DNA from 3 places in the Bacillus pretiosus genome. Region 2 is predicted to be linked to each of the others. Evidence: riboswitches for the same ligand, from Rfam matches in the RefSeq annotation. Region 2 holds a riboswitch; each other region holds the start of a gene.

What was found. Region 2 has a riboswitch for thiamine pyrophosphate ahead of thiT (energy-coupled thiamine transporter ThiT). Riboswitches for the same ligand answer to the same signal wherever they lie in the genome.
Region 1: it holds a riboswitch for thiamine pyrophosphate, as region 2 does, so the genes downstream of both, thiM (hydroxyethylthiazole kinase) here and thiT (energy-coupled thiamine transporter ThiT) in region 2, are expected to answer to the same signal.
Region 3: it holds a riboswitch for thiamine pyrophosphate, as region 2 does, so the genes downstream of both, thiC (phosphomethylpyrimidine synthase ThiC) here and thiT (energy-coupled thiamine transporter ThiT) in region 2, are expected to answer to the same signal.

What each region holds. Positions count from the first base shown of each region.
Region 1 covers NZ_CM129593.1:436,577-439,862, reverse strand. Annotated here, with positions in the region: gene thiE (thiamine phosphate synthase) at 116-775, opposite strand; gene thiM (hydroxyethylthiazole kinase) at 792-1,607, opposite strand; TPP riboswitch at 1,671-1,780, opposite strand; partial or broken gene topB (DNA topoisomerase III) at 2,205-2,777, shown strand; gene ACU8YW_RS02260 (hypothetical protein) at 2,960-3,286, opposite strand, start outside.
Region 2 covers NZ_CM129593.1:4,636,229-4,639,514, forward strand. Annotated here, with positions in the region: gene feoB (ferrous iron transport protein B) at 1-713, opposite strand, end outside; gene ACU8YW_RS23985 (FeoA family protein) at 710-937, opposite strand; TPP riboswitch at 1,132-1,233, shown strand; gene thiT (energy-coupled thiamine transporter ThiT) at 1,320-1,988, shown strand; gene ACU8YW_RS23995 (sensor histidine kinase) at 2,198-3,286, opposite strand, start outside.
Region 3 covers NZ_CM129593.1:4,978,553-4,981,838, reverse strand. Annotated here, with positions in the region: gene lldP (L-lactate permease) at 44-1,699, shown strand; TPP riboswitch at 1,771-1,886, shown strand; gene thiC (phosphomethylpyrimidine synthase ThiC) at 1,999-3,286, shown strand, end outside.

The sequences.
Region 1 (3,286 bases), 1.1 Mb from region 2:
AGAAAAAGCACAAACCGACAATTTTAAAGGGTTTGTGCTTTTTTAATCAAACGTTTGTTTAAATATTTTTAACTGTCCATTATGTTCTTTTCTATTTTTGTGAAGTTCCCTTTCCCTACAAGCTCCTATTTACTTCCACTACTAGCTTCTTCGTACTTTCATACGGAGATTCCGCTAAACTAATCGCGGAAATAACAGAAACACCGTCCGCACCAGCTTCTATAACTGACGCTGTATTTTCAATTGTAATGCCACCAATCCCAACGATCGGTATTGTAATTTCTTGTTCTCTAAAATGAGCTAAACCTTTCGTTCCTTGTACAGCTTTCGTATCTTTTTTCGTACTCGTTGGGAAAATAGGCCCAACACCTAAATAATCAGCTCCGTTTTCAATTGCCCAGCGTGCTTCTTCAATTGTATGGGTAGATACACCAACAATTTTATCACCCATTTTTTCACGAACAGAAGTAATTCCTTCATCATCTTGGCCAACATGCACGCCATCTGCATCTAACTCCATAGCTAGTTCCACATCATCATTTACGATGAATGGTACACCGTACTCTTTACAGACTGCTTGTAGTTCTTTCGCGAAACAAATACGTTTCTCTCCCGTTAAAGCCCCTTCCCCCTTTTCACGAAATTGAAAAATTGTTATACCGCCTTCAAGTGCATCTCTCAATACTTGTAGTGGCTCCTTCGCACAATTGTTACTTCCCATAATAAAATATACTGATAATAATCTAGACATTTCAGCCTTTGTAATACAGGGCATCTAGTTCCCCTCCTTACTATATAAGCTCAATCTTCCCATACTTCTCAATATCACCCGAAGTGGTATTCGCTAACTGATTTAAAAATTCAATTTGGAAACTACCAGGTCCCTTTTCCACTGTCTTAGCAGCTGCCAGTTCCGCAGCTACACCATAAAACGTTAATGCCGCTACTGCTGCCTTTACATAATCCTTTTCTACTGCTACAAATGCTCCTATTACAGAAGTTAGTAAACAACCAGTTCCCGTAACTTTCGTTAAAATAGGGTGACCATTTCGAATAAGGATCGTTCGTTCTCCATCTGTAACAACATCTTCTTTTCCAGTAATCACCGCTACTGTATTTAATTCATCCGCTGCCTGCCTTGCAATACTTACGACATTGCCATTTCCAACACCGGCGTCTACCCCTTTAATTTCCCATCTCTCATTAATAACGTTCGCTATTTCAGCTGCATTTCCGCGGATAATCGCTAAATCAATTTCAGCCGGAATATGTCTCGCAACTTCTGTTCGATACGATGTTGCTCCTGCACCAACTGGATCAAATAGTACTGGTACATTATTCACATTTGCTGATTTACCAGCAAGTAACATCGCTTCTACCTCTTCAGGACGAAGTGTACCCATATTTAAAACAAGGGCTCCCGCAATGCTAGCCATTTCTGCTACTTCTTCTTTTGCATACGCCATTACAGGTGATGCTCCTAATGCTAACAAACCGTTTGCTGTAAAATTTGTTACAACAACATTTGTAATATTATGCACGAGTGGATTAGACTCTCTCACCAAATCCACTACTTTACTAATTTCTTTCATATTCATCCTTTTCATCTCCTAACTATAGTGATGGGAGATACACAAAAAGGCACTTTGCGCGTACGCAAAGTGCCTGAACATGTGCTTTTACACTCTCCCTACGCTGGCATTATCCAACAGGTTCAAATGGTCAATGACGGATTAGTCATACTCTCAGTTTGCATCCACAAACTCCCATGTGTTTATTATTCATCTACTTCAAAGTCTACTCTTATTCTAGTAAAATAACAAGTTCTTTACTTTTCTATTTCATATAGAAGCAACTGATAAAACAATACGCATAATAAAGTGAAACTTTAATCAGTGGGGGCTTTGTTCATCCCCCACTGATTATTAGTTGAACCAATCGGGCTTTTATGGGCAGTTGATCCCCTACCTAACTTCTTGGCTTCCGCTGAATTTTGAGGCAGGGGTCTTACTGCCCGTTAATGCGGGATAAATAAGTATCTATTTCTCATAGTCTCATCATGGCGCATATTATGTTCTGTCGCCATCATTCACCCTCAAACAGATGTTATCCCACTAAAAAACGTTCAAATCTGGAGCGAAACTGAATCTCAAGAAGATGTATGCTATAGTTAACGTATGGAAATTTGAAAGGATGTTTTAAATATGGTAAAAAGCGTTGTAATCGCTGAAAAGCCTTCCGTTGCACGTGATATTGCGCGTGTACTTAAGTGTGATAAAAAAGGAAATGGCTACCTTGAAGGTAGTAAATATATTGTAACTTGGGCTTTAGGTCATCTCGTTACATTAGCTGATCCAGAAAGCTATGATGTGAAATATAAACAGTGGAATTTAGAAGATTTACCGATGCTACCTGAGCGCTTGAAATTAACGGTTATTAAACAAACAGGGAAACAATTTAATGCTGTGAAGAGTCAGCTACTTAGAAAAGATGTAAATGAAATTATTGTAGCGACAGATGCTGGACGCGAAGGCGAATTAGTCGCACGTTGGATTATCGATAAAGTTAAAATACAAAAACCTATTAAGCGTTTATGGATTTCATCTGTTACTGATAAAGCAATTAAAGATGGCTTCGCAAATTTAAAACCAGGTAAAGCATATGACAATTTATACGCTTCGGCTGTCGCACGTTCAGAAGCTGACTGGTACATCGGTCTTAACGCGACTCGCGCTTTAACGACTCGCTTTAATGCCCAGCTGAATTGCGGCCGTGTTGCGATGTATCCCGTCAATAGTTAGGGTGAAATTAATATTTCTAGTATTTATATGACTTGTATGATTTTCTCCCAAATTTATATGGTTATAATGATAATTTTAAGTAGTAAAAACCTCGATTTAATTGTAAAACACCTTTTAAAAAATGGTTATAACAGACTTCTTGTATCTGCCCTTTTAAATTAGACATATAAAAAGATTTTTTCAGTTTGTATTCGATAATTACGTTCTGAGATTTTCTTACACTCCTCCGGAAAATTATTATAAAGAAATTTCGTACTACATTTTAAGTCTTTAGCAATATCAATTATTGCCTTCACACCAAATTGTTCCTTTTCTGTTTCACTCAGATAAATACTAACTTCTTTATTTAGCCATCCCCATACTGTTGTTTTAGGTACACCTATGTAATTAGCAAACTGCTTTATATTTCCATTAAAGCCGCTTTGAAGAATAAAGGACAAATTTTCATATAATGCATGAATACTAAAGCTGTTTTCTTTGCTATT
Region 2 (3,286 bases):
TGCTCTTCCAACGTACAATCAAGTTTTCCTTCTAAGCGAGATCGAATGGCTACAAGTTCCTTATAAATTGGTAATGCTTTCATTTCTTTTTCTACTACTTCGTTATTGCTTAAAAATTGAAGGGCTAACCATCTTGGATGCTTATAATTCGCTGTCTCTAAAAGGGCTATTACCTCTCCAATTCCTTCATCCATCTGTACACCATATGAAATAATGAATGGCTTTTTCTCGTTTTTGTCATTTTCTTTAAGAGTAGCAAGTAGTTCTTCACAGCCTTTTCCACTTCTTGCAACGACAGGAACGACTGTTACACCTAATAGCTCTGATAATCGTTTTACATCAATTACAATGCCTCGTTGCTTTGCCACATCGACCATATTTAATCCGATTGAAACCGGCTTTCCAAACTCAAGTAATTGCAACGTTAAATGCATATTTCTCTCGAATTGCGAAGAATCCACTATATTTAACATATGATGAAATTCGTCTGTTAGTAGAAAATTTGTAACGACACCTTCATCACGCGAAACTGGATTCAAATCATAAACACCTGGTAAATCAATTAATGTTCCTTGCTTATCTTTTAATTTACCAACCTTCTTTTCTACTGTTACACCGCTCCAGTTTCCTACGTATTCATAAGAACCAGTAAGTGCATTAAATAATGATGTCTTCCCTGTATTCGGATTCCCTAGCAAAGCTACCTTATTCACGCTAATTCCACCTTTATCATTTTCGCGTCACAATGACGAATACTAATTAACTGTCCACGACACTCCAATGTACAAGGACCTTTGAACATCGCTTTCTGCTTCATGCGAAGTTCGCTTCCTTCAGAAAGACCGAAAGCAGCCAATCTTCTCTTCAGTAAATGATCTAAAGACTGAACGCTTTTTACTAACACTTTCTCACCGATTTTAATATCTACTAAGCTCATAACCTTCCCCCTCAGAAGAGAATGATAATTATTTTCAAAAAAATTATAGCACACTCTATTTCTCTTGTACTATACCCTTTTGCTTCATATTTATTAACATTTCGCTACAATTCTATTTCAATCATTGTCATACTGTATTCGTTTGCCATTCTCATCCATTTCGCTTACAATAAACAATAGCAAATAAAGAATCTCGTTATCACTGGGGGAGCCATGCCGCTGAGAGGGAACACTTCGTTCCGACCCTTCGAACCTGTTAGTTAATGCTAACGCAGGGATTGTGCAAACGTCCGAAATACATACCTCTTTTTTATTTACGTATTTCGTATCCTCCTATGATATCTATTCTTTTTTGTACAACTTGGATTTAGGGGGAGACAACATGCGTAACACCAATTTACAAGCGATGATCGAATCTGCAATTCTTGCAGCCTTCGCCTTGGTCATCGACATTTTACCATTATCAATCAAACTTCCAACAGGCGGTTCCATTTCATTCGCTATGATTCCTATTTTTATTATTGCATACCGCTGGGGCTTTAAATCAGCTTTCTTAGGTGGTTTAGTTTGGGGACTATTACAAATTGTCGTAGGAGATGCTTACATTTTAACACCTATTCAAGCTTTCATTGAGTACTTCATTGCCTTTGCTTTTATCGGATTTGCTGGCTTATTCTATCGTCCAATTCAAAAAGCACTTTTAACGTCTAATGAAAATAACTTAGAACAATCAAGTTTAGGTACCCGTAAAGAAAAACCTTCATCAAAACAAAACGAAGGTAAGAAAGTCCTTGCTTATATTATCCTTGCTACATTTATCGGTAGCTTTGCTCGCTATTTCTGCCACTTTATTGCTGGTATTATTTTCTGGGGACAATATGCACCGAAAGGTCAATCAGCAGTTCTATACTCATTAATCGTAAACGGCAGTACAATGCTCGGTTCTTTTATTTTATGTACCGTTTTACTTATATTTTTATTTCTTACTTCACCTCGCTTATTCAAGAGCATCAATGCTTATCAAATAAATTCAAACAAAAAGAGCGCTTAATAAGCGCTCTTTTTGTTATATCGTAATATCAATTAAAAATACAATAAATGCACAAAAGAAAATAAATACCATTATACTTAGCCACTTGCTATGCACGGTTCATCGACTCCTTACATAACCTCATTTTCTACCCAGATTATATCGTTTAAAAATAAAGATTAGGTAAAGATAATATGAAAATAAACTAAAAAAAGCGTAGCATGCATCATCTACGCTTTTTTAGGTAAATAAAAGTAAAATAATACACCATCTTCTGTATTTTCTGCCCCATATTCAGCATCGTGCAGTTCTAAAATATTTTTAGAAATAGCTAGACCAAGCCCAGTTCCACCTTGTGAACGGTGGCGAGCTGCATCCACGCGATAAAAACGGTCCCAAATTTTATCTAATTGCTCTTCTTCAATGTGAGTACCTTTATTTTCAATACACACTTTTATACGATCTTTCTCATCTATTGTAGAAATAATAATATCCTCTTTATTCGGTGTATAACGTATGGCATTCGTAATGAAGTTCACGATTACTTGTTCAATCCGACTTTGATTTGCGACTACTTCAAATGAACATATATTTTTATGCACATGAAGTTCTTTTTTCTCTATGTCCACAGAAAGGTGTTCACATATATCTTCAATTACTGTATCGATATAAAATACACCCTTTTTCATTTTATATGTACCTGACTCAAATTTAGCTAACTCCAGCATATCCAAAATTAAAGTATCCATTTTATCTACTTCTCGTTCCATTGCCTGAAAATAGTATTCTTTTTTATGCTCAGCTACTCCATCTTTTAAAATAGAAATACAGCTTTTCATAATACTCAGCGGTGTTTTTAATTCATGCGAAACACCAGAAATAAATTCTTTCCGCGTATTTTCTAACTTTCTTTCCTTTTCAATATCTTGTTCTAGCTGTCCAATATGCGAATGGAGCTTATTAGATAATACATTAATATTTTTCGATAAATCACCAATTTCATCTTTTGAAGTAATCGGTATTTGTTCTGTGAAATCTAAGTGTGCTATTTTCTTCGTCGTATCATTTATTTTTAATAACGGCTTTGCAATTTGTTTTGAATAATAGAACGAAGCTAGAAAAATAAGAACGACTACAAATGCAATGATGTAAATGTAGTAATCTTGCACCATTTGTACAGCTTCATCTACAGGCTGTAAAGAAGCCATCGCATAAATATATGTGACTGATCCGTCTCTTTCTGTTATTGGTTTCATTAATAATTTATATTTTATATCATTTTTTTCATAGTCCATTGTTTTTATTGAATATTCTATTTG
Region 3 (3,286 bases), 340 kb from region 2:
AGGTTATTCTATTTAAAAGGGGATTCTTTAGGGGGAGAGAACAATGAACACATGGACACAAGTTTATGATCCGTTCGGAAACATTTGGATTTCGGCAGCAATCGCACTTATTCCGATTATCTTTTTTTTCTTAGCTTTAGCAGTTTTCCGCATGAAGGGGTATGTGGCAGGATTAATTACAGTCGTACTTACAATTTTAGTTGCGTTATTCGCTTATAAGATGCCGTTCACGATGGCGATGGCAGCGACGGGATATGGTTTTTTATACGGACTATGGCCAATTGCTTGGATTATCATTATGTCGGTATTTTTATATAAAATATCTGTGAAAACAGGTCAATTCGATGTGATTCGTGCATCTGTATTATCCATTACGAATGACCATCGTTTACTCGTTATTTTAATCGGTTTTTCATTTGGAGCATTTTTGGAAGGGGCAGCAGGATTTGGTGCACCAGTAGCGATTACCGCAGCGCTTCTTGCAGGTCTTGGGTTAAATCCTTTATATGCAGCGGGTCTGTGTTTAATCGCAAATACGGCACCAGTAGCGTTCGGAGCGATGGGAATTCCGATTACAGTTGCTGGACAAGTAACAGGTATTGATCCGCATAAAATTGGACAAATGGCTGGGCATCAATTACCGTTCTTATCATTATTTGTTCCGTTCTTTATCGTATTTTTAATGGATGGATTTAAAGGAGTAAGACAAACATGGCCGGCTCTATTTGTAGCAGGTAGCTCATTTGCAATTACGCAGTTCATTACAGCGACGTTCTTAGGGCCAGAACTTCCGGATATTACGTCAGCACTTGTAAGTTTAGTGAGTTTATCGCTATTCTTAAAAGTTTGGCAGCCGAAAGAAATCTATCAGTCTAAAGAAGCAAATAGTGAGGTAGCAGCAACGGCGATATCTATGCCGAAACTAACGGTAGGAAAAGTAGTAAAAGCATGGTCTCCATTCATTATTTTAACTGTGATGGTAGTCATTTGGAGCCAAAGTTTCTTTAAAGCGTTATTTGCTCCAGGCGGTGCTTTGGAAAGCCTTGTGTTTAAGTTTGAAGTTCCAGGCTTACACAATTTAGTAATGAAAGCAGAGCCAATTGTAAATAAACCGACGCCTTATGAAGCAATCTTGAAATTAGATATTTTATCAGCGACGGGAACAGCAATTTTAATTGCTTGTATCATTTCTATCTTTATTTTGAAAATGAGTGCAAAAGATGCAGTAGTAACATTTAAAGAAACGATAAATGAGCTTAAGATGCCAATTCTATCTATCGGATTCGTATTAGGATTCGCGTTTATCGCAAACTATTCTGGTCTATCTTCTACATTAGCATTAGCACTTGCAGGAACTGGCGGACTATTCCCGTTCTTCTCACCATTCCTAGGCTGGATCGGTGTATTTTTAACAGGATCCGATACGTCAGCGAATGCACTGTTCTCGAATTTACAAGCGATTACAGCGCAGCAAGTCGGTGTATCTGAAGTACTTCTCGTTGCAGCAAATACAACGGGCGGTGTAACAGGAAAAATGATTTCTCCGCAATCGATTGCAATTGCTTGTGCGGCAGTTGGACTTGCTGGAAAAGAATCAGATTTATTCCGCTTTACAGTGAAGCATAGTTTATTCTTCGTAATTATTGTTGGTATTATGACGTATGTACAGGCATATTATTTAACGTGGATGATTCCATAAACAACAAAAGAAATAAACTTTGCATTTTTCAGATTATCGTGTATGATGGGAAAGTATTGAAAATTAAATCAGTGATAAACTAGGGGTGCCTAACGTATGCGTAGGCTGAGAGAGAAGCGTGTGAACTTCTTAACCCTTTGGACCTGATCTGGCTCGTACCAGCGTAGGGAAGTTAACGGCTTTACATAATGATGTCTTTATGAGCCAGGTCCTTATTTTTTTATGGACCTGGCTCTTTTTATTTTGGCATACGCTGGCCATATCTTGTCCTTGTCACGTACAGGGGGGCAACAAAGGTTATGAAACAGTCTGTTTCAGCTGAGCAAATTGAATTGAAATCGAGTTTACCAGGAAGTAAGAAAGTGTATGTGGATGGACCACGCGCGGGTATGAAAGTGCCGATGCGCGAGATTGAACAAAGCGAAACGAACGGTATTCCGAATCCGCCAATTCGTGTATATGATACGAGCGGTCCTTATACAGATCCTGCGTATAAAGTGGAACTGGAAAAGGGATTGCAGGCGCCGCGCCACTCTTGGATCCTGGAGCGCGGAGATGTAGAAGCATACGAAGGGCGCGAAGTAAAACCAGAGGATGACGGTGTGAAAGTGGCTTTGAAACATACGCCTGTTTTCCCGCAAATGGATCGTCAGCCGCTTAGAGCAAAGCAAGGTGGAAATGTTACGCAAATGCATTATGCACGTAAGGGTATCATTACGTCTGAGATGGAATATGTTGCGATTCGTGAAGGAGTAGAGCCTGAGTTTGTTCGTAAGGAAATCGCGGAAGGTCGTGCCATTTTACCAGCGAATATTAACCATCCGGAAGCAGAACCGATGATTATCGGCCGTAACTTTCACGTGAAGGTCAATGCAAATATCGGAAACTCTGCTGTATCTTCTTCAATTGCAGAAGAAGTAGAGAAGATGACGTGGGCAACGCGTTGGGGTGCGGATACGATTATGGATTTATCTACAGGTAAAAATATTCATACGACGCGTGAGTGGATTATTCGTAACGCGCCTGTACCAGTTGGAACTGTACCGATTTATCAAGCGCTGGAAAAAGTAAATGGAATTGCAGAAGATTTAACGTGGGAAGTGTATCGTGATACGTTAATTGAGCAGGCGGAGCAAGGTGTGGATTACTTTACGATTCACGCGGGCGTATTACTTCGTTACATTCCGATTACTGCAAAGCGTACGACAGGTATCGTTTCGCGTGGTGGTTCAATTATGGCACAGTGGTGTTTATTCCATCATAAAGAAAACTTCTTATACACTCATTTTGAAGAGATATGTGAAATTATGAAGCAGTACGACGTTTCGTTCTCTCTTGGAGATGGATTACGTCCAGGTTCGATTGCAGATGCAAATGACGAAGCACAGTTTTCTGAGCTTGAAACACTTGGTGAATTAACGAAGATTGCTTGGAAACATGATGTGCAAGTGATGATTGAAGGACCTGGGCATGTACCGATGCATTTAATTAAAGAGAATATGGAGAAAGAGCTTGATATTTGTCAGGGCGCACCGTTCTATACACTTGGGCCGTTAACGACAGATATTGCACCAGGTTATGACCATA